DNA from 2 places in the Streptomyces sp. 147326 genome. Region 1 is predicted to be linked to the other one. Evidence: riboswitches for the same ligand, from Rfam matches in the RefSeq annotation. Region 1 holds a riboswitch; the other holds the start of a gene.
What was found. Region 1 has a riboswitch for glycine ahead of gcvT (glycine cleavage system aminomethyltransferase GcvT). Riboswitches for the same ligand answer to the same signal wherever they lie in the genome.
Positions count from the first base shown of each region.

Region 1 (9,803 bases):
CGTCCACGACGAAACCGCCGCCGACCGAGTAGTAGGTCTTCTCCAGCAGCGGGGCGCCGGCCTCGTCGTACGCGAAGAGCGTCATGCCGTTCGCGTGGTACGGCAGGGAGCGCCGGCGGTGGAGGATCAGCTGGTTCGGCTCGTCGAAGGCGATCTCGTGTCCATCGCCTATCTCCGCGCCCAGCAGCCGCAGCCGGCCGCTCTTGCGGATGCGCTCCACCTCGTCGTCCGCCGTCTCGACGTTCACCGTGCGGGGGGAGTGGCCCTCCAGGCCCAGCAGCACCGCCTTGGGGGTGCCGTGTCCGTGGCCGGTCGCGCCGAGGGAGCCGAAGAGCTCGGCCCGGACGGAGGCGGTCTGGGCCAGCACGCCGTCCTTCTTCAGCCGCATGACGAACATCCGCGCGGCGCGCATCGGGCCGACCGTGTGGGAGGAGGAGGGACCGATGCCGATGGAGAAGAGATCGAAGACGGAGATGGCCACGGTGGCGGACTCCCTTGTCTGCTCGTGGGGTGGGAGGGGGCAGGAGAGGTGGATTGATCAGATTTTGTCCGACAGACGAGCTTAACGCGGTGAGGTGAACGGCTGGGCCGTCGGACGAGGTGGGAAGGATTACGTGGACGGGTCGGGCGGGTGCCGTCTCACGCTCCGGAGCCGCCTCGTGTCCCGCACGGCCGTGGCCGCGGCCGGCGCCGTCGCCGGGAGGCGGAAGGGGCGGGGAGCCCCGCGCCGTGCGGGGGCAGGGGCCGGGGCGGGCGCGGAGGGGGCGGGGCGGGGGTGCGGCCGCCCGGTACTCCTGGTCATGGGAAGGGCCCGGCCCTGTCCGCGAACAAGACCGGGCCCTTCACGCCGTCGCTTAGAGCGACGGGTACAGCGGGAACTTCGCGGCGAGCGCCGAGACGCGCGCCTTGAGGGACTCGGCGTCGTACGTCGGCTTCAGCGCCTGCGCGATGATCTCGGCGACCTCGGTGAAGGCCTCGGCGTCGAAACCGCGGGTGGCGAGGGCCGGCGTACCGATCCGCAGACCCGAGGTGACCATCGGGGGCCGCGGGTCGTTCGGGATGGCGTTGCGGTTGACCGTGATGCCGACCTCGTGGAGGCGGTCCTCGGCCTGCTGTCCGTCCAGCTCGGAGTTGCGCAGGTCGACCAGGACCAGGTGCACGTCGGTGCCACCGGTGAGGACGTCCACGCCCACGGCCTTGACGTCGTCCTGGACCAGGCGGGCGGCGAGGATCTTCGCGCCCTCCAGGGTGCGCTCCTGGCGCTCCTTGAACTCGGGCGAGGCCGCGACCAGGAAGGAGACGGCCTTGGCCGCGATCACGTGCTCCAGCGGGCCGCCCTGCTGACCCGGGAAGACCGCGGAGTTGATCTTCTTGGCCAGCTCCTGCGTCGACAGGATGACACCGCCGCGCGGACCGCCGAGGGTCTTGTGCGTGGTGGTCGTGACGACGTGGGCGTGCGGCACCGGGTTCGGGTGCAGACCCGCGGCGACCAGGCCGGCGAAGTGCGCCATGTCGACCATCAGGTACGCGCCGACCTCGTCCGCGATCCGGCGGAAGGCGGCGAAGTCCAGCTGGCGCGGGTACGCGGACCAGCCGGCGACGATCAGCTGCGGCTTGGACTCCTTGGCGAGGCGCTCGACCTCGGCCATGTCCACCTCGCCGGTCTCGTCGACGTGGTACGGGACCACGTTGTAGAGCTTGCCGGAGAAGTTGATCTTCATGCCGTGGGTCAGGTGACCACCGTGGGCCAGGTTCAGGCCCATGATCGTGTCGCCCGGCTTCAGCAGCGCGAACATCGCGGCGGCGTTCGCCTGCGCACCCGAGTGCGGCTGGACGTTCGCGGCCTCGGCGCCGAACAGCGCCTTGATGCGGTCGATCGCGATCTGCTCGACCACGTCGACGTGCTCGCAGCCGCCGTAGTAACGGCGGCCCGGGTAGCCCTCGGCGTACTTGTTGGTCAGGACCGAGCCCTGGGCCTCCATGACGGCGACCGGAGCGAAGTTCTCCGACGCGATCATTTCCAGGGTGGACTGCTGGCGAACGAGCTCGGCGTCGACGGCGGCGGCGACGTCCGGGTCGAGCTCGTGGAGAGGGGTGTTCAGTACAGACATCAGGGTCCCCTGGGGTCAGTTACCGGCGGTGAGCTGGGTGTACTCCTCGAAGGACAGGGTGTCCTTCGGCTCCTCCGAGAGGCGCACCTTGAACAGCCAGCCGCCCTCGAACGGGGCCGTGTTCACGAGCGCCGGGTCGTCCACGACGTCCTGGTTGAACTCGACGATCTCGCCGGAGACGGGGGAGTACAGGTCGCTGACCGACTTCGTCGACTCCAGCTCGCCACAGGTCTCGCCCTCGGTCACGGTCTCGCCGACCTCGGGGAGCTGGGCGTAGACGACGTCACCGAGCGCGTTGGCCGCGAACTCCGTGATGCCGACCGTCGCGACGCCGTCCACGGCGTCCGACAGCCACTCGTGCTCCTTGGTGTAACGCAGCTTCTCGGGGTTGCTCATGACCTGATTCTCCTGGATGCGGGGGAGTGGATACGAACTGTGGTCTTGGGTACTGAGACGGCGCCGTACGGGTTTCCGGACGGCGGACGTGGTGCGTGGAGCTACTTCTGCCGCTTGTAGAACGGCAGCGCCACGACCTCGTACGGCTCATGCGTACCGCGAATGTCGACGCCGACGCCGGACGTGCCGGGCGCGGCGTGCGCCGCGTCCACGTACGCCATCGCGAGCGGCTTGCCCAGCGTCGGGGACGGGGCGCCGGAGGTGACCTCGCCGATGACCTGACCGTCGGCGACGACCGGGAAACCGGCGCGCGGGACGCGGCGGCCCTCGGCGATCAGGCCGACCAGCTTGCGCGGCGGGTTGGTGGCGGCGCGCTCGGCGGCGGCCTCCAGCGCGGCGCGGCCGACGAAGTCCCCCTCCTTCTCGAACTTCACGACCCGGCCCAGCCCCGCGTCGAAGGGGGTCAGGGAGGTGGTCAGCTCGTGCCCGTACAGCGGCATGCCCGCTTCCAGGCGCAGGGTGTCGCGGCAGGACAGGCCGGCCGGCACCAGGCCGACGCCCTCGCCCGCCTTGGTCAGCGCCTGCCACAGCTCCACGGCGTGCTCGGGGGCGACGAACAGCTCGAAGCCGTCCTCGCCGGTGTAGCCCGTACGCGCGATCAGCGCGGGCACGCCCGCGACCGTGCCCGGCAGACCGGCGTAGTACTTGAGGCCGTCCAGATCGGCGTCCGTCAGGGACTTCAGGATGCCGGGGGATTCCGGGCCCTGCACCGCGAGCAGCGCGTACGCGTCGCGGTCGTCGCGGACCTCGGTGTCGAAGCCGGCGGCGCGCTCGGTCAGGGCGTCGAGGACGACCTGGGCGTTGGAGGCGTTGGCGACGACCATGAACTCGGTCTCGCCGAGGCGGTAGACGATCAGGTCGTCGACGATCCCGCCGTCCTCCTGGCAGATGTGCGTGTAGCGGGCGCGGCCGACGCCGACGGTGGAGATGTTGCCGACCAGCGCGTAGTCGAGGGCCTTGACGGCCTCCGGGCCGGTCAGCGTGATCTCGCCCATGTGCGACAGGTCGAACAGGCCGGCCTTGGTGCGTACGGCGTTGTGCTCGTCGCGCTCGCTGGCGTACCGCAGCGGCATGTCCCAGCCCGCGAAGTCGGTCATGGTCGCACCGAGCGAGCGGTGCAGCGCGTCGAGGGCGGTCAGACGGGGGGCAGTGCTCATGGGTGTGGCTCCCGAGTCCCAGGGCATGACATGACGAGGAGGGTCCTCCCCATCTGTCATCGGAACCTGAGAGGTTCGCCGAGAGTTCCTCGGCTTGCACCTTGGGTGGAGCTGTCGAGCAGCTCGCTTTTCAGATCTGCCTCATCCACGCGGTACGGGGCCTGAGAGATTCAAGGGAGGATCTTGCTCCTTCGGCGCCCGCGCACGGCCTTGCGGCGTGCCGGGACTCTCCCGCGCGGATTCAAGCGGCCGGTATGCAGTTGGTCCAGATGGCGCACATCATTGCACGCCATGCCCGTGATCGGGCGGAGGGGTCCGAAAGTTCGTACGGTACCCCGAGTGGGCGGACCGGAACCGGGGCTGCCGGATTACCGTCTCTTTACACTCAGTGGGCAAGGGTCCTGGCGACCCGATTCGGGGGAGGCGAACACTGTGCGGAGATTCGGAGTGGTGACGACGACGGGAACCGTGGACGCGGTGCCGGCGCAGCGCGGCCCGCGCGGGCGGGACCACGAGCGCGAGCGTGCGGCGGGCCCCGGCATCCGTTCCGTACGCGACCTGCGCGGCCCCGCGGTCCACGGCCCGCAGCGGCTCGCCTTCGCGGACGGGGACATCGTCGTGGTGTCCGGCCTGCCCGGCGGCGGCAAGAGCACGCTGATCAAGCGGGCGGCGGCCGAGGGCGGGGCCGTCGATTCCCAGGACACCCGTGAGCGCTGGGAGCGGCGGATGCCGGCGGCGCTGCCGTACGCCGTGTACCGGCCGCTGGTGCGCGCCGCGCACTACTGGGGGCTGTGGCGGCTCCTGCGCTCCGGAGCCTCCGTGGTCGTCCACGACTGCGGTACGCAGAGCTGGGTGCGCGGCCTGCTCGCGGCGGCCGCGCGGCGCCGGGGGCGGGCGCTGCACCTGCTCCTCCTCGACAGCAGCCCCGCGGAGGCCCTCTCCGGGCAGGCCGCACGGGGGCGGCGGGTGTCCGCCTACGCCTTCGCCCGCCACCGCGGCGCGGTGGGCCGCCTCCTGCGCGAAGCCGAGGCCGGCCGCCCCCCGCACGGCTGCGCCTCGGTCACCCTGCTGGACCGTGCCTCCGCCGCGACGGTGACCCGGATCGCGTTCCACGCCTGACCCGCCGGGCGCGCCGCCGCTGCCGGGCTCTGCCCGGACCCGCTCCTCAAACGCCGGTGGGGCTGGAATATGCAGCCCCGGCGGCGGTGCGGCGCACGGGGCCGGTACCCTGCGGGGCGACACGCGCGGGATCAGGCAAAGGCAGGGGCACATGCAGGGCAGCGGCTGGCCGGGGAATGAGCTGGAGCAGGTGCTCGGGGCGGCGCTCGGGCACCCGGACGCCGGCGGACGGATCCTGGAGGTGCTCGGGCGCAGCCAGGTGTGGGTCCCCCTGCCCGGCGGCGGTGGCCCGGACTCGGCCGACCTCACCCTGCCCACGATGGACATCGGCGGGGCGGCGTACGTCCCCGTCTACACCTCCGAGGCCCAGTTCCTCGCCTGCGTCGGCCCCGGCATGGGCTTCGCCGTGGCCCCGGCCGTGGAGTTCGCCCGCGGCCTGCCCCCGCAGCTCGGCATCGCGCTGAATCCCGACGGCGCCGTCGGCGTCCCGCTGCCCCCGCCCGCCGTCGCGGAGCTCTGCCGTACCGGCCGGACCCCCCTCGACGGCCCCTCCACCGGCGGCCGCGTCCGGCTCTACGAGCCCGACTGGCAGGAGGACCCGGTGGACTTCCTGGCCGCCGCCACCGAGGAGTTCCGGGCCACCGGCGTGGTCGCGGCCGCGCACCGCTGCCTCGCCAGCATCGAGGGCGGGGATCCGGAGCTGTTCATCGGTGTCCGCCTGGTGGGATGGGAACCCGAGATGCGCGAGGCCCCGATGGAGGCCCTCGGGCGGGCCCTGACCCGCGTCCCGCCGCCGTGGCCCGTGCAGTTGATCCTCCTGGACGCCGCCCAGGACCCGGTCACGGACTGGATTCGTGAGCGCGTACGCCCCTTCTACGTCCCGTAGGGCCGCTTAAGCTGAGGGGCACGCGTGGACGACGGGCGGACGAAGAGGGGTACCGGGTGAGTGCGTCAGGCACGGCCGCGGCCGGGCAGGTCGAGCACATGATGCGCCAGGTGACTCCCGGGCGCTATGAGAGCTACGAGTCGCTCCTGCATGCCCTGTCCGAGGGCCGGCTCTGGATGCTGCTGTGGCAGGGGCAGCCGGGTTCCCCGGACGCCCAGTACGGCGGCATGGAGGTCGAGGGCCTCGGGTACGCGCCCTGCGTCACCTCCCCGCAGGAGCTGGCCGCCAGCGGCTGGAACCGGGGCTACGAGGTGGTCACCGGGCGCGACATCGCCCGCGCGCTCTACCCGGACCGCTGGGGCCTGTGGCTCAACCCGCACGCCCAGGGCGGCGGCCTCGGCGTGCCCTGGGCCGACCTGCGCCGGATCGCGACCGGCCTGGACCGGATGCCGGCCGGCCCGCTGCGGCTCGCCGAGCCCGCCATCGAGCTTCCGCAGTTCTACGGGCTGCTGACCCAGCACGCGCACCGCACGCCCGCCGTCCGGTCGCTGCGCCGCGCCTGGGTGCAGCCCGCGCTCGGGTCCCCGTACCTCGCGGTCGGGCTCGACCTGTACGACGCCTCCGCGCCCGCGCTGGAATCCGTACGGGAGATGATGCGGCAGTCCGTCGGGGTGGTCCCCGAGGGCGTCCCGGTGTGCACGGTCGCGCTGGCGGACGAGCACGACCCGGTGGCGATGTGGCTGCGCGCGCAGACCCGCCCCTTCTACGACCGCGAGGGCCAGGCGCCGGCGTACTGATCCCCCGCACATATCGAGACATCCCCCTCGAAGGCCGCACCGGACCCATTGGTGCGGCCTTCGGCATATCCGCTGAATAGACCCAAGATCCGTGCACGAAAAGGCAGTTGAGACGGATGTCCGTTCCGCGCCGAACGTGAGCTCTTGAACCGCTGAGGCGGGTGCGCCGTTCGGATAACGGAAGTCGACACGTCACATCACGGTTGCGCATCACATCCCCGTCGGGTCTGGCGGGTGATCGAGAGACCGTTGAAGACTCCCCCCACTGAGAGGGCCCAACCAGCGGGTGCCCACTCTTCATCCGCATTTCGCGAGCAGTATCCGTAGCGACGAACCGCCGGCAACCAGCGACAACCGCGCCACGAAGTGAACCAGGCCGTCACAGCGGCTGGCAGGGGCCGGCCACCAGCCGGCCGAGAGGGGTCCCCACCACGATGACGGCACCTACCGAGACCAGCGGGCCTGCGCGGCCCCAACCCGGCGCCAGCCCGGACGGGGCGAAGCAAGGGGCGATTGAGGGCCGCTCGCTCGGCCGGATCGCATGGACCCGCCTCAAGCGGGACCGGGTCGCGATGGCCGGCGGGATCGTCGTCCTCTTCCTGGTCGTGCTGGCCGTTCTCTCGCAGCCGATCCAGGCGATCTTCGGCCTCGACCCCGACGCCCTGCACCAGGACCTGATCGACCCGTCGCTCGCGACCCCCATCGGCTCCTTCGGCGGCATCAGCTGGTCCCACCCGCTGGGCGTGGAGCCGAAGTTCGGCCGTGACATCGCCACCCGCATCCTGGAGGGCTCCTGGGTGTCGCTGCTCGTGGCCTTCGGCTCGACGCTGCTGTCCGTGGTCATCGGCTCGGTGCTGGGCGTCGTCGCCGGCTATTACGGCGGCTGGGCCGACACCGTCATCAGCCGGATGATGGACACCTTCCTCGCCTTCCCGCTGCTGCTGTTCGCGATCTCCATCTCGGCCGCGCTGCAGGGCGGGGCGTTCGGACTGGAGGGGCTGCCGCTCCACATCAGCGTGCTGGTGTTCGTGATCGGCTTCTTCGGCTGGCCCTACATCGGGCGCATCGTGCGCGGGCAGACACTGTCGCTGCGCGAACGGGAGTTCGTCGACGCGGCACGCTCCCTGGGCGCGCGGGGCCCGTTCATCGTCTTCAAGGAACTGCTCCCGAACCTGGTGGCGCCGATCCTCGTCTACGCGACCCTGCTCATCCCCACCAACATCCTTTTCGAGGCGTCCCTGAGCTTCCTGGGCGTCGGTATCCAGCCCCCGCAGGCTTCCTGGGGCGGAATGCTGAGCGAGGCCGTCAGGTACTACAAGGTCGACCCGATGTACATGGTCGTGCCGGGCCTGGCGATCTTCATCACTGTGCTCGCCTTCAACCTGCTCGGCGACGGTCTGCGGGACGCCCTGGACCCCAAGAGCCGCCGCTGAACCGTTTCCTCGGGCGCGGCCGGGCCACCGCCCACCCCATCACCACTCCACTCTGAATCAGGGGGCTTAACTCCACCATGAAAAGCAGGTCGAGATCAGCTGCGGTGCTCGTGGCCGCCATCAGCATCGCCATGGGCGCCTCCGCGTGCAGCGGCGGGGACAAGACGGGCGAGGGTGACGGCAAGGGTTCCGCCGCCAACGCAGCCGTCACGGGTGTCGTCAACGCCTCGGACAAGAAGGGCGGGACGCTCATCTACGAGGCGTCCGACACGCCCGACTCGTTCGACCCGGGCAACACGTACTACGGCTTCGTCTTCAACTTCAGCCGCCTGTACGCGCGTCCGCTGACCACCTTCGCCCCCGCTCCGGGCGCCGAGGGCAACAAGGTCGTGCCGGACCTCGCCGAGTCCCTGGGCGTCCCGAGCGACGGCGGCGCCACCTGGACGTACAAGCTCCGCAAGGGCGTGAAGTACAGCGACGGCACCGAGGTCACCTCGAAGGACGTCAAGTACGGCGTCGAGCGCAGCAACTTCGCCCGTGACGTCCACTCCAACGGCCCGAGCTACCTGGCCCAGTACCTCAAGGACAACGAGCCGAAGTACGAAGGCCCGTACAAGGACAAGAGCGACGAGGGTCTGAAGTCCATCGAGACCCCGGACGACCACACCATCGTCTTCAAGCTCAAGCAGCCCTTCGCGGAGTTCGACTACCTCCTCGCCAACCCGCAGTCGGCCCCGGTGCCGAAGGCCAAGGACGACGGCGCGGACTACGTCAAGCACATCATGTCCTCCGGCTCGTACATGTTCGAGAGCTACGAGCAGGACAAGCAGGCCGTCCTGGTCCGCAACCCCAACTGGGACGCCGGCAACGACCCGCTCCGCAAGCAGCTGCCGGACAAGATCGTCGTCAAGCTGAAGGTCAACCAGGAGACGATCGACTCCAACCTGAAGGCCGGCAACTCGCACATCGACATCGTCGGCAACGGCGTCGCCCAGCAGACCCAGTCGGAGCTGCTGAGCTCGAAGGACCCGAACACCGACAACGCGCAGGGCGGTCGCCTGGTCTACATGGCGATCAACACCAAGGTGGCGCCCTTCGACAAGGCCGAGTGCCGCAAGGCCGTCCAGTACGCGGTGGACAAGGTCTCGGTGCAGACCGCGTTCGGCGGACCGGTCCGCGGCGCCGTCGCCAGCACGGTGCTGCCGACGGACATCCCGGGCCACGTGGACTTCGACACCTACAAGACCCCGGACAACAAGGGTGACGAGGCCAAGTCCAAGGAACTGCTGACCGCCTGCGGCCAGCCGAACGGCTTCGAGACCACCATCACGGCCCGCAACGACCGTGCCGGTGAGGTCGACATGGCCACCGCGATCCAGGCCTCGCTGAAGAAGGTCGGGATCACCGTCAAGATCCAGCAGTACCCGGCCGGCAAGTACTTCAGTGACTACGCGGGTGTCCCGAAGTTCACCGAGGACAACAAGATCGGCCTCATGATGATGCAGTGGGGTGCCGACTGGCCGACCGGCTTCGGTTTCCTCCAGCAGGTGGTCCACGGTGACGCGATCGGCAAGACGGGCAACACCAACCTGTCGCAGCTGAACAACCCCGAGATCAACAAGATGCTCAACGACAACATCGCCAACACCGACCCCGCCGCGCGGGAGAAGGTCTACGGCGACATCGACAAGAAGGTCATGGACGAGGCGGTCATCGTGCCGCTGACCTACTTCAAGGTGCTGCACTACCGCTCGCCGAAGATCACCAACGCGGTGTCGAACCCGGCCTGGAGCGGCCAGTACGACTACCTCAACGTCGGCCTGAAGTAAGTCCGAACCCAGTAA
Region 1 is NZ_CP134201.1:2,930,793-2,940,595, reverse strand. It holds gene RIU97_RS12745 (L-serine ammonia-lyase) at 1-481, opposite strand, end outside; gene glyA (serine hydroxymethyltransferase) at 855-2,111, opposite strand; gene gcvH (glycine cleavage system protein GcvH) at 2,127-2,507, opposite strand; gene gcvT (glycine cleavage system aminomethyltransferase GcvT) at 2,609-3,724, opposite strand; glycine riboswitch at 3,865-3,968, opposite strand; gene RIU97_RS12725 (AAA family ATPase) at 4,175-4,843, shown strand; gene RIU97_RS12720 (enhanced serine sensitivity protein SseB) at 4,995-5,729, shown strand; gene RIU97_RS12715 (enhanced serine sensitivity protein SseB C-terminal domain-containing protein) at 5,786-6,526, shown strand; gene RIU97_RS12710 (ABC transporter permease) at 6,961-7,959, shown strand; gene RIU97_RS12705 (ABC transporter substrate-binding protein) at 8,091-9,788, shown strand.

Region 2 (9,803 bases), 4.3 Mb from region 1:
GGCGCAGGCGCGGCGGCTCTGCCCGAACGGCGCCTACCTGATCCCGCGCTTCAGTGTCTACCGGCAGGTCAGCGACGTGGTGATGGCCCTGCTGCGGGAGCTGTCGCCGCTCGTGGAGCCGCTCAGCCTTGACGAGGCCTTCGTGGACCTGGAGGCGGGCGGGGTGGCCTTCGACTCGTGGACCGCCCGGTCGGCGGGGGAGCGGCTGCGGGCCGACATCAGGGCTGCCACGGGGCTCAGCGGGTCGGTGGGGCTCGCAGGGTCGAAGATGCTGGCCAAGGTGGCGTCCGAGGAGGCCAAGCCGGCCGGGCTGCTGCTGATCGAGCCGGGAACCGAGCGCGAGCTGCTCGCGCCGATGTCCGTACGGACGCTGCCCGGAGTGGGACCGGCCACGGGGGAGCACCTGCGCCGCGCCGGGATCACCACGGTGGGGGAGCTGGCCGAGGCCGGGGAGGACGAGCTGGTCCGGATGCTCGGGCGGGCGCACGGCGTCGGCCTGTACCGGATGGCGCTGGGGCTGGACGACCGGCCGGTGGTCGCGGAACGGGACGCGAAGTCGGTGTCGGTCGAGGGCACCTTCGACGTGGACCTGCACGACCGCGTACGGATCCGGAACGAGGTGCAGCGGCTCGCCGACCGGTGTGTGCAGCGGCTGAGGGGCTCGGGGCACTCGGGGCGGACGATCGTGCTGAAGGTGCGGCGGTACGACTTCTCCACGCTGACGCGGTCCGAGACGCTGCGCGGGCCCACGGACGACCCCGCGGTGGTGCGGGAGGCCGCGGGGCGGCTGCTGGAGGGCGTGGACACCACGGGAGGGGTGCGACTGCTGGGGGTGGGGGTGACGGGGCTCGCGGACTACACGCAGGAGGACCTGTTCGCACAGTCGCTCGCCGCTGAGCCGGACGGGGCGGGCGGGACCGGCGGGACCAGTGGGACCGGCAGGACGGACGGGACCAGTGGGACGGGCACGACGGGTGAGGAGGCCGGGACGGTCGTCGTCGGCGGGAGCGGCGAGACCGGAGCTGCTGCCGCGCCTGTGGGGGCTTCTGTGGCTGCCGGGGCCCCGGTGGCCGCCGAGCCGCCCGGGGCGCCTGAGCCGGCTCCCGAGCGGCGCTGGCCGGCCGGGAGCGACGTACGGCACGCGGTGTACGGGCCCGGGTGGGTGCAGGGCAGCGGGGTCGGGCGGGTGACCGTACGGTTCGAGCAGCCCGGATCGGAGCCCGGCCGGGTGCGGACCTTCCGGGTGGACGACCCCGAGCTGGAGCCGTCCGATCCGCTGCCGCTGGTGGGGGACGGGGAGCCGGGAGCCGCCGGCCCGGCATGACCCGGGAGCCGGAGGCGGGGTATCGCACGGCCCGTTCCCTGGCCCTTGGCCCCGGGGGCGCTCAGCCCTCGTCGCTCGCCAGGCGGCCGAAGTCGCGCTGGACGTCCGCCGGCAGGGTCGTGTCCAGGCCGTAGTGGTGGTAGAGCTGCAGCTCCTGTTCGGGGGAGAGGTGGCGGCCGACGCCGAAGTCGGGGGCGTCCCTGATGAGGGAGCGCTCGAAGGGCACCCGCAGGGTGTCGCCCACCATCTCGCTCGGCTCCAGCGGGACGAAGGCGTCCCGGCTGAACAGGCCCGTACGGACGGCCGCCCATTCCGGGACGCCCGTGGCATCGTCGAGGTAGACCTCGTCCACGGTGCCGATCTTGGTGCCATTGCGGTCGAACGCCTTGCGGCCGATCAGGCTGCGCGGATCGATGTCGGTCTGCACGGTCCCTCCAAATGGTCGCAACTCCTCCGTAATGACTACAGAAGTGCATAACGGCAGCGGAGGCCACTCGGGGGAGGCCCCAGAACCTCGCTGGTAGGCTGGGTGATGGCTGTCGACCCTGTGCGGGAGAGTCCTCCGAGTGAGCAAGACGGAGGCGCCGAAGGAGCAAATCCTCCCCGGAATCTCTCAGGCATACGTACCGCACGGACGAGGCCACTCTGGAAAGCAGGGGCGGGTACCGGGCGCGCAGTGCCGGTCCCACTCCTCACCGACGGTGAAAGCCGGAGGGCGCGGGTGACCCCCGTGACTCCGGTGAAACTCTCAGGTGCAGATGACAGAGGGGGAGGCCGTCCGGGTGCCCGCGCCGTGGTGCCCCTCGCAGGTCGTACGACCAGGAGGCCTCCGTACATGACCGCCAACCGCATTCCGCTCTCCCAGCTGGAGCGAGGCATCCCCTTCGAACAGCGCCACATCGGCCCGGATGCCGAGGCGCAGGCGAAGATGCTCGCCCATGTGGGCTACGGCTCCCTGGACGAACTGACCGCCGCCGCGGTACCGGATGTGATCAAGACCGCCGAGGCGCTCGACCTGCCCGAGGCGCGGACCGAGGCAGAGGTGCTCGCCGAGCTGCGCTCGCTCGCCGACCGCAACCAGGTCCTCTCCTCCATGATCGGTCTCGGCTACTACGGGACCTTCACGCCCCCGGTGATCCTCCGCAACGTCATGGAGAACCCGGCCTGGTACACGGCGTACACGCCGTACCAGCCGGAGATCTCGCAGGGCCGCCTCGAAGCCCTCCTGAACTTCCAGACCGTCGTCGCCGAGCTCACCGGGCTGCCGACCTCGGGCGCCTCCCTCCTCGACGAGGGCACCGCGGCCGCCGAGGCCATGACGCTGGCCCGCCGCGTGGGCAAGGCCAAGGGCAACGTCTTCCTCGTGGACGCCGACGCGCTGCCGCAGACCATCGCCGTGATCGAGACCCGCGCCGAGCCGATCGGCATCGAGGTCGTCGTCGCCGACCTGTCCGAGGGCATCCCGGCCGAGGTCGCCGAGCGCGGTGTCTACGGCGTGCTGATCCAGTACCCGGGCGCCTCCGGCGCCGTCCGTGACATCAAGCCGGTCATCGACCAGGCGCACGAGCTCGGCGCCATCGTCGCCGTCGCCGCCGACCTGCTCGCGCTGACCTTGCTGACCTCCCCGGGCGCGCTGGGCGCGGACATCGCCGTCGGCACCACCCAGCGCTTCGGCGTCCCGATGGGCTTCGGCGGACCGCACGCCGGCTACATGGCCGTCCAGGACAAGCACGCCCGTTCGCTGCCCGGCCGACTCGTCGGCGTCTCGGTGGACGCGGACGGCAACAGGGCGTACCGCCTGGCGCTGCAGACCCGCGAGCAGCACATCCGCCGCGAGAAGGCCACCAGCAACATCTGTACCGCGCAGGTGCTGCTCGCCGTCATGGCCGCCATGTACGCCGTCTACCACGGCCCGGACGGCCTGCGGACGATCGCCCGCCGGACCCACCGCTACGCGGCCCTGATCGCCGCGGGCCTGTCGGCCGGCGGGGTCGAGATCGTGCACGGCTCGTACTTCGACACGGTCACCGCCCGTGTTCCGGGCCGCGCGGCCGAGGTCGTCGCCGCCGCCCGCGAGGGTGGCATCAACCTGCACCCGGTCGACGCCGACCACGTCTCCGTCGCCTGCGACGAGACCACCCTGCGCGCCGACGTCGAGGCCGTCTGGGCCGCCTTCGGTGTTACCGCGGACATCGAGGCGCTTGACGAGAGCACGGACGACACCCTGCCCGAGGGCCTGCTGCGCTCGGACGACTACCTGACGCACCCGGTCTTCCACCAGCACCGCTCCGAGACCGCGATGCTGCGCTACCTGCGCAAGCTCTCGGACAAGGACTACGCGCTGGACCGCGGCATGATCCCGCTGGGCTCCTGCACCATGAAGCTCAACGCGACCACCGAGATGGAGCCGGTCACCTGGCCCGAATTCGGCCAGCTGCACCCCTTCGCCCCGGTGGAGCAGGCCGAGGGCTACCTCACGCTCATCACCGAGCTGGAGGAACGTCTCTGCGAGGTCACCGGCTACGACAAGGTGTCCATCCAGCCCAACGCCGGCTCCCAGGGTGAGCTCGCCGGCCTGCTGGCCGTCCGCGCCTACCACCGCGCGAACGGCGACGAGCAGCGCACCATCTGCCTCATCCCGTCCTCCGCGCACGGCACCAACGCCGCCAGCGCCGTGATGGCCGGCATGAAGGTCGTCGTCGTCAAGACCGCCGACGACGGCGAGGTGGACGCGGCCGACCTGCGCGCCAAGATCGAGCAGTACCGCGACGAGCTCGCCGTGCTGATGATCACGTACCCCTCCACGCACGGTGTGTTCGAGGAGCACGTCGCCGACATCTGCGCCCAGGTGCACGAGGCCGGCGGCCAGGTCTACGTCGACGGAGCCAACCTGAACGCCCTGGTGGGCCTCGCCAAGCCGGGTCACTTCGGGGGCGACGTCTCGCACCTGAACCTGCACAAGACCTTCTGCATCCCGCACGGCGGCGGCGGTCCGGGCGTCGGCCCGGTCGGTGTCCGGGCGCACCTGGCCCCGTACCTGCCGAACCACCCGCTCCAGCCGACCGCCGGCCCGGAGACGGGCGTCGGCCCGATCTCGGCCGCCCCGTGGGGCTCGGCCGGCATCCTGCCGATCTCCTGGTCGTACGTGCGCCTGATGGGCGGTGAGGGCCTCAAGCGCGCCACCCAGGTGGCGGTGCTCGGTGCCAACTACATCGCCAAGCGCCTGGAGCCGCACTACCCGGTGCTCTACACCGGCCCGGGGAACCTGGTCGCGCACGAGTGCATCATCGACCTGCGCCCGCTGTCGAAGTCCACGGGCGTGAGCGTGGACGACATCGCCAAGCGTCTGATCGACTACGGCTTCCACGCCCCGACGATGTCCTTCCCGGTCGCCGGCACGCTGATGATCGAGCCGACGGAGTCCGAGGACCTCGCCGAGATCGACCGCTTCTGCGACGCGATGATCGCCATCCGCGGCGAGATCGAGCGGGTCGCGGGCGGCGAGTGGCCGGCGGACGACAACCCGCTGGCCAACTCCCCGCACACCGCGGCGGCGCTGGGCGGCGAGTGGAACCACCCGTACACCCGCGACGAGGCCGTCTTCCCGGGCGGCGTCACGGCCGCCGAGAAGTACTGGCCGCCGGTGCGCCGCATCGACGGTGCCTTCGGCGACCGCAACCTGGTCTGCTCCTGCCCGCCGCTGGACGAGTACGACCACTGACACCGAGCGGTGAAGTGACATGACGAAGGGGCCGGTCCGGGCGATTCTCCCGGACCGGCCCCTTCGTCGTGGCTTCCGTCGGCCGGGCCGTCCTCAGCGCCTAGGCCGCCGCGAGCGGGCGGTGCGGGGCGATGATCTGGCCGTCCGGCAGCAGTTCACCGGTGTCCTCGAAGAGCAGGACGCCATTGCACAGCAGGCTCCAGCCCTGCTCCGGGTGGTTGGCCACCGGGCGAGCGGCCTCCCGGTCGGCGGATTCGGCTGACGGGCAGGCTGGCTGGTGCTGGCACATGGATGCGTTCTTTCGCTGCGGTGTGGTCTGCGTGCTACGGCTCGATGCGTGATTCATGGCCGTCCCCCTGGGTCATCCCCGCACCCGCGGGGAGCGTGTCATCAGTCTTCCCCCACGACAGCCGCTTCGCAGGTATTTCCCCGCAGCTGTCCTCACAGATTGATGACGCATCACTCGTGCGGGCGGTTCAGGCCAACTCCCCTGTCCTTTCGGATGGTTCGCACGTGACCCGAGCGGACTAGGCCGAATGGGCTAATCGGGTCAGGCGGCGGGCGCGGCCAACGACGGAGGGAGGGGTGCCGTGGCGGGGGTCAGCCGGTGGGTGAGCACGGGCAGCAGCTCGGAGACCGGATGCGGCCGGTACGCGGCGATGCCGGGCGGGGCCGGGGCCAGCGGCACCAGCAGGTCCTCGCCGGCGGGCAGCCCGGCGGAGGCGTCGGCGCCCACCGCCCCGTGCAGCCACAGGGTCAGCATGTAGAGCTCCGGTACGGACAGCAGCCGCGGCTGGTAGTTCGTACCGAGGGACTCCGCCTGGCGCAGGGCGCGTTCGGTGGCGGCGACGTAGGGCCCCTCGAAGAAGTGGGAGAAGGTCCAGCCGTCGGGGGTCAGGCGGGTGTCGGCCGCCGCGACGTAGCGGTCCCCGCTGCGGATCAGGAACCGCCAGCCCGTGAGCCGCGTGCGGGGCGGCCTGCCGCCGGCCGCGAGGGTGGACATGCCCAGCCGGTCGAGGACGTGCACCGGAAGGGGGAGTTCGGCGGTCAGTGGCCCCTGGATCGCGCGCAGGGCCGGGGTGTGCGCCTCGTGGACGGCGGTGGGAGAACCGAGTGCCGCGAGGACGCTGCGCAGGGCGGGCGCGGGAGCCGGAGGGACATGCAGCGGCATGGTGGGTCGCCTCTCACTTGGGAGACCTGTGGAACGGGGGCAGGTGCGGACGGCGCTGTCGCATTCTGGGGCCAGAGGGGGGCCGAGGGGCAATGGCCGCGCGCCAACTCTCTGCCTCGTTTGCGGAGTTTATACGACATGTGTTCACGCAGTGTTTCGGCTAGCTGTCCCGCCTATTGCCGACAAGGCGCTTACCGGTCCCGCTGACATGGCATTCATGCCGGATGTGCGCGAACGAGCCGCGCTGACCTCGGAGGTTACCTGACGGGGGCTCGGCTGGAAAGCATCGGTTTTGCGGCGCGCGCAAAGTCGAAGAGGAATTTGCGCGAAGCGACTTGCCAGGTGAATGTGCCGAAGCGCCCTTCGGCCAAACCGGCGCGCGCTCCTCGCCACGCACGCCCCCACCGCGTTATGGATCACGGAGGCGGGGCATCATCGACCGTAATGCGCGCCTGGGTGTCCCGGGCCGGGCCACTCGAGGAGGGACGCTTCGATGGGGGAGAAGGTCGTGGCGGGCGGATTCGACCTGTCCGATCGGCAGCGGTATCGAAGGAAGCTTCACGAGTGTCTGGAGGGGCTGGAGCGACTCCTGGCGGAGAAGAGGTTCGATCGCCCGAAGAACATGATGGGACTGGAGATCGAGCTGAATCTCGCGGGCGCCGACGGTTTGCCGAGAATGGTGAATGCCCAGGTGCTGGAGCGGATAGCGAGTCCTGATTTCCAGACCGAACTGGGAATGTTCAATCTGGAGGTGAACGTCCTGCCGCACCGGCTCGGCGGCCGGGTATTCGACCAGCTCGCCGAGGAACTCAGCGCGGGGCTGGGCTATGCCCACAGGCAGGCCACGGAGATCGACGCCGGCGTGGTGATGATCGGCATTCTGCCGACGATCTCCCGCTCCGACCTGGTCACCGCGAACCTGTCGGCGGTGGACCGCTACTCGCTGCTGAACGAGCAGATCCTGATGATGCGCGGGGAGGACTTCACGCTCGACATCGACGGGGTCGAGCGGCTGATCTGGACCTCCGGGTCGATCGTGCCGGAGGCCGCCTGCACCTCCGTACAACTGCACCTGCAGGTGACGCCGGCCCGGTTCCCGGCCGTGTGGAACGCGGCGCAGGCGGTGGCTGCCGCGCAGATAGCCGTCGGCGCCAACTCGCCCTTCCTGTTCGGGCGCGAGCTGTGGCGGGAATCGCGGCCGCCGCTGTTCACACAGGCCACCGACACCCGGCCGCCCGAGCTCCAGGCGCAGGGAGTGCGGCCGCGCACCTGGTTCGGGGAGCGGTGGGTGGACTCGGCGTACGAGCTCTTCGCCGAGAACGTCCGCTACTTCCCGGCCCTGCTGCCGATATGCGACGAGGAGGAGCCGCTGCGGGTGCTGGCCGAGGGCGGGGTGCCGGCGCTGCAGGAGCTGGTCCTGCACAACGGGACCGTCTACCGCTGGAACCGGCCCGTGTACGGGGTCGCGGACGGGGTGCCGCACCTGCGGGTCGAGAACCGCGTGCTGCCGGCCGGGCCGACGGTCGCCGACGTCGTCGCCAACGCCGCCTTCTACTACGGGCTCGTCCGCACCCTCGCCGACGAGCCGCGCCCGGTGTGGACCCGCCTGCCCTTCGCCGAGGCGGAGGCGAACTTCGACGCGGCGTGCCGGTACGGGATCGACGCGCGGCTGCGGTGGCCGCGCCGGGGCCGGGCCGGGGGACTGGCGAGCGTGCCCGCCGTACGGCTGGTCCTGGACGAGCTGCTGCCGATGGCGGCGGCGGGGCTGGACGCCTGGGGCATCGAGCCCGCGGACCGGGACCACTACCTCGGCATCATCGAGGAGCGCTGCCGGCGGCGGGCGAACGGGGCGACCTGGCAGGTGGACACCTACCACCGGGCCCTGGCGGCCGGGCTGGAGCGGGACGAGGCGCTGGCCGCGACCACCCGGAGGTACAGCGAGCTGATGCACAAGGGCGACCCGGTGCACACCTGGCCCGTGGGACCGGGGGAGGAGGTGAGCGCCTCGGTGCCGGCGGCGCGCTGAGCCGCCGTGCCGCCGGAGCCGTCTGTTGATCCCGTTGCCCCCCGCAGTGATCCTCCCGGTCGCCCGAGGAGGCAATATGGGGTGGTCGCAACGGGATGGCAGGACGGGAGTCGGGCGTGCGGGCGGATCCGGAGCCGGTGTTCGTGAAGCTGGACGAGGACGGGCGGCGGGGTCTCCTGCGCAACGAGACGCTGCTCGTCCTCGCGCTGTCGCTGGGCGCGAGCGGGGTCTCGGCGCTCATCAGCTTCATCGGCTCGCTCACCAAGCCGGGGGGCCTGAAGGACCAGGCCGCCACGCTCAACGCCTCGCTGGCTCCGGGCCGGCCCTGGCTGGACCTCGCGTGGCAGCTGTTCGGCATCGCGAGCGCGCTGGTCCCCGTCCTGCTGGTGGCGCACCTGCTGACCCGCGAGGGCGCCCCCGGGCTGCGGGTGCTGGGCTTCGACCGCACCCGGCCCCTGGGGGACCTGGCCCGGGGCGCGCTCGTCGCCGCAGGGATCGGGAGCGCGGGGCTCGCCTTCTACCTGGGGGCGCGGGCCGCCGGGTTCAACCTCACGGTGGTGCCGGAGGCGCTGCCCGACGTGTGGTGGAAGTTCCCCGTACTGATCCTCTCCGCGCTGCAGAACGCCGTGGTGGAGGAGGTCATCGTGCTGGCCTACCTGCTGCGCCGGCTCGACCAGCTCGGCTGGTCGCCGATGGCCGCGCTGCTGGCCAGCTCGGCGCTGCGCGGCTCCTACCACCTCTACCAGGGCATCGGCGGCTTCATCGGCAACATGGTGATGGGCGTCGTCTTCGTCCTGGCCTACCGCCGCTGGGGCCGGGTGGGTCCGCTCGTCGTCGCGCACGCGCTGCTCGACCTCGTGGCCTTCGGCGGGTACGCCCTGCTCGCGGGCAAGGTGGGCTGGCTGCCCACGCCGTGATGCGGCGGCGCACCCGAACGGCCCTGCCGGGCGGGGGTGCAGGCCGAACCGGTGCGACGCTGGAGGGGAGTGAGGAGGCGCGCCCGGTGGCTGTTGTGGACTCCCTGGTTCCGTTCGCGCCGTTCTTCGTGCCCGTGGTCAGCGGCCTGGTGGGCGGGGCCAGCCTCCTCATCCGGGACCGCCGCGAGGCACGCAGCTCCGACCACCACTACCGCAGGCGACTGGAGAAGGCCCAGCTGGAGGTCCAGTTCCTCACCGGCTGGATCCAGGCCAAGGAGCTGGCGCCGACCGACTCCCCGGCCCCGGCCCCGGACCCGGAGCCGGGGCGCTGGCTGGACGATTGCTACGCGTCGGTGCGCCGCGCCAAGGCGGACACGGGCGGCCGCCACCGGACGGGGCCGGTCTCGCTGCGGCGCCTCCTGCTGCTGGGAGAAGTGAGCGGCCCGGCGAAGAGCATGCGGGTCGCGTACTGGATCTCCCTCGTCCTGTTCAACGGGGCGCTCGCGTGGTGGGTGAACGCGCTCGTCGTCGGCGTACCCGGTTTCGCGCACGAGGACGGTGCCTCCGAGTCCGAGGAAATCGCCTCGTATCTGGCACTGGCGGGCGTCTTCTTCGTCGTGTCGGCCGTCCTGTGGGTGTGGACG
Region 2 is NZ_CP134201.1:7,212,513-7,222,315, forward strand. It holds gene RIU97_RS33145 (DNA polymerase IV) at 1-1,324, shown strand, start outside; gene RIU97_RS33150 (PRC-barrel domain-containing protein) at 1,386-1,751, opposite strand; glycine riboswitch at 1,865-1,963, shown strand; gene gcvP (aminomethyl-transferring glycine dehydrogenase) at 2,160-5,045, shown strand; gene RIU97_RS33160 (DUF5999 family protein) at 5,146-5,334, opposite strand; gene RIU97_RS33165 (hypothetical protein) at 5,596-6,216, opposite strand; gene RIU97_RS33170 (glutamate-cysteine ligase family protein) at 6,710-8,242, shown strand; gene RIU97_RS33175 (CPBP family intramembrane glutamic endopeptidase) at 8,338-9,159, shown strand; gene RIU97_RS33180 (hypothetical protein) at 9,246-9,803, shown strand, end outside.
Region 2: another riboswitch for glycine. It lies ahead of gcvP (aminomethyl-transferring glycine dehydrogenase); the one in region 1 lies ahead of gcvT (glycine cleavage system aminomethyltransferase GcvT).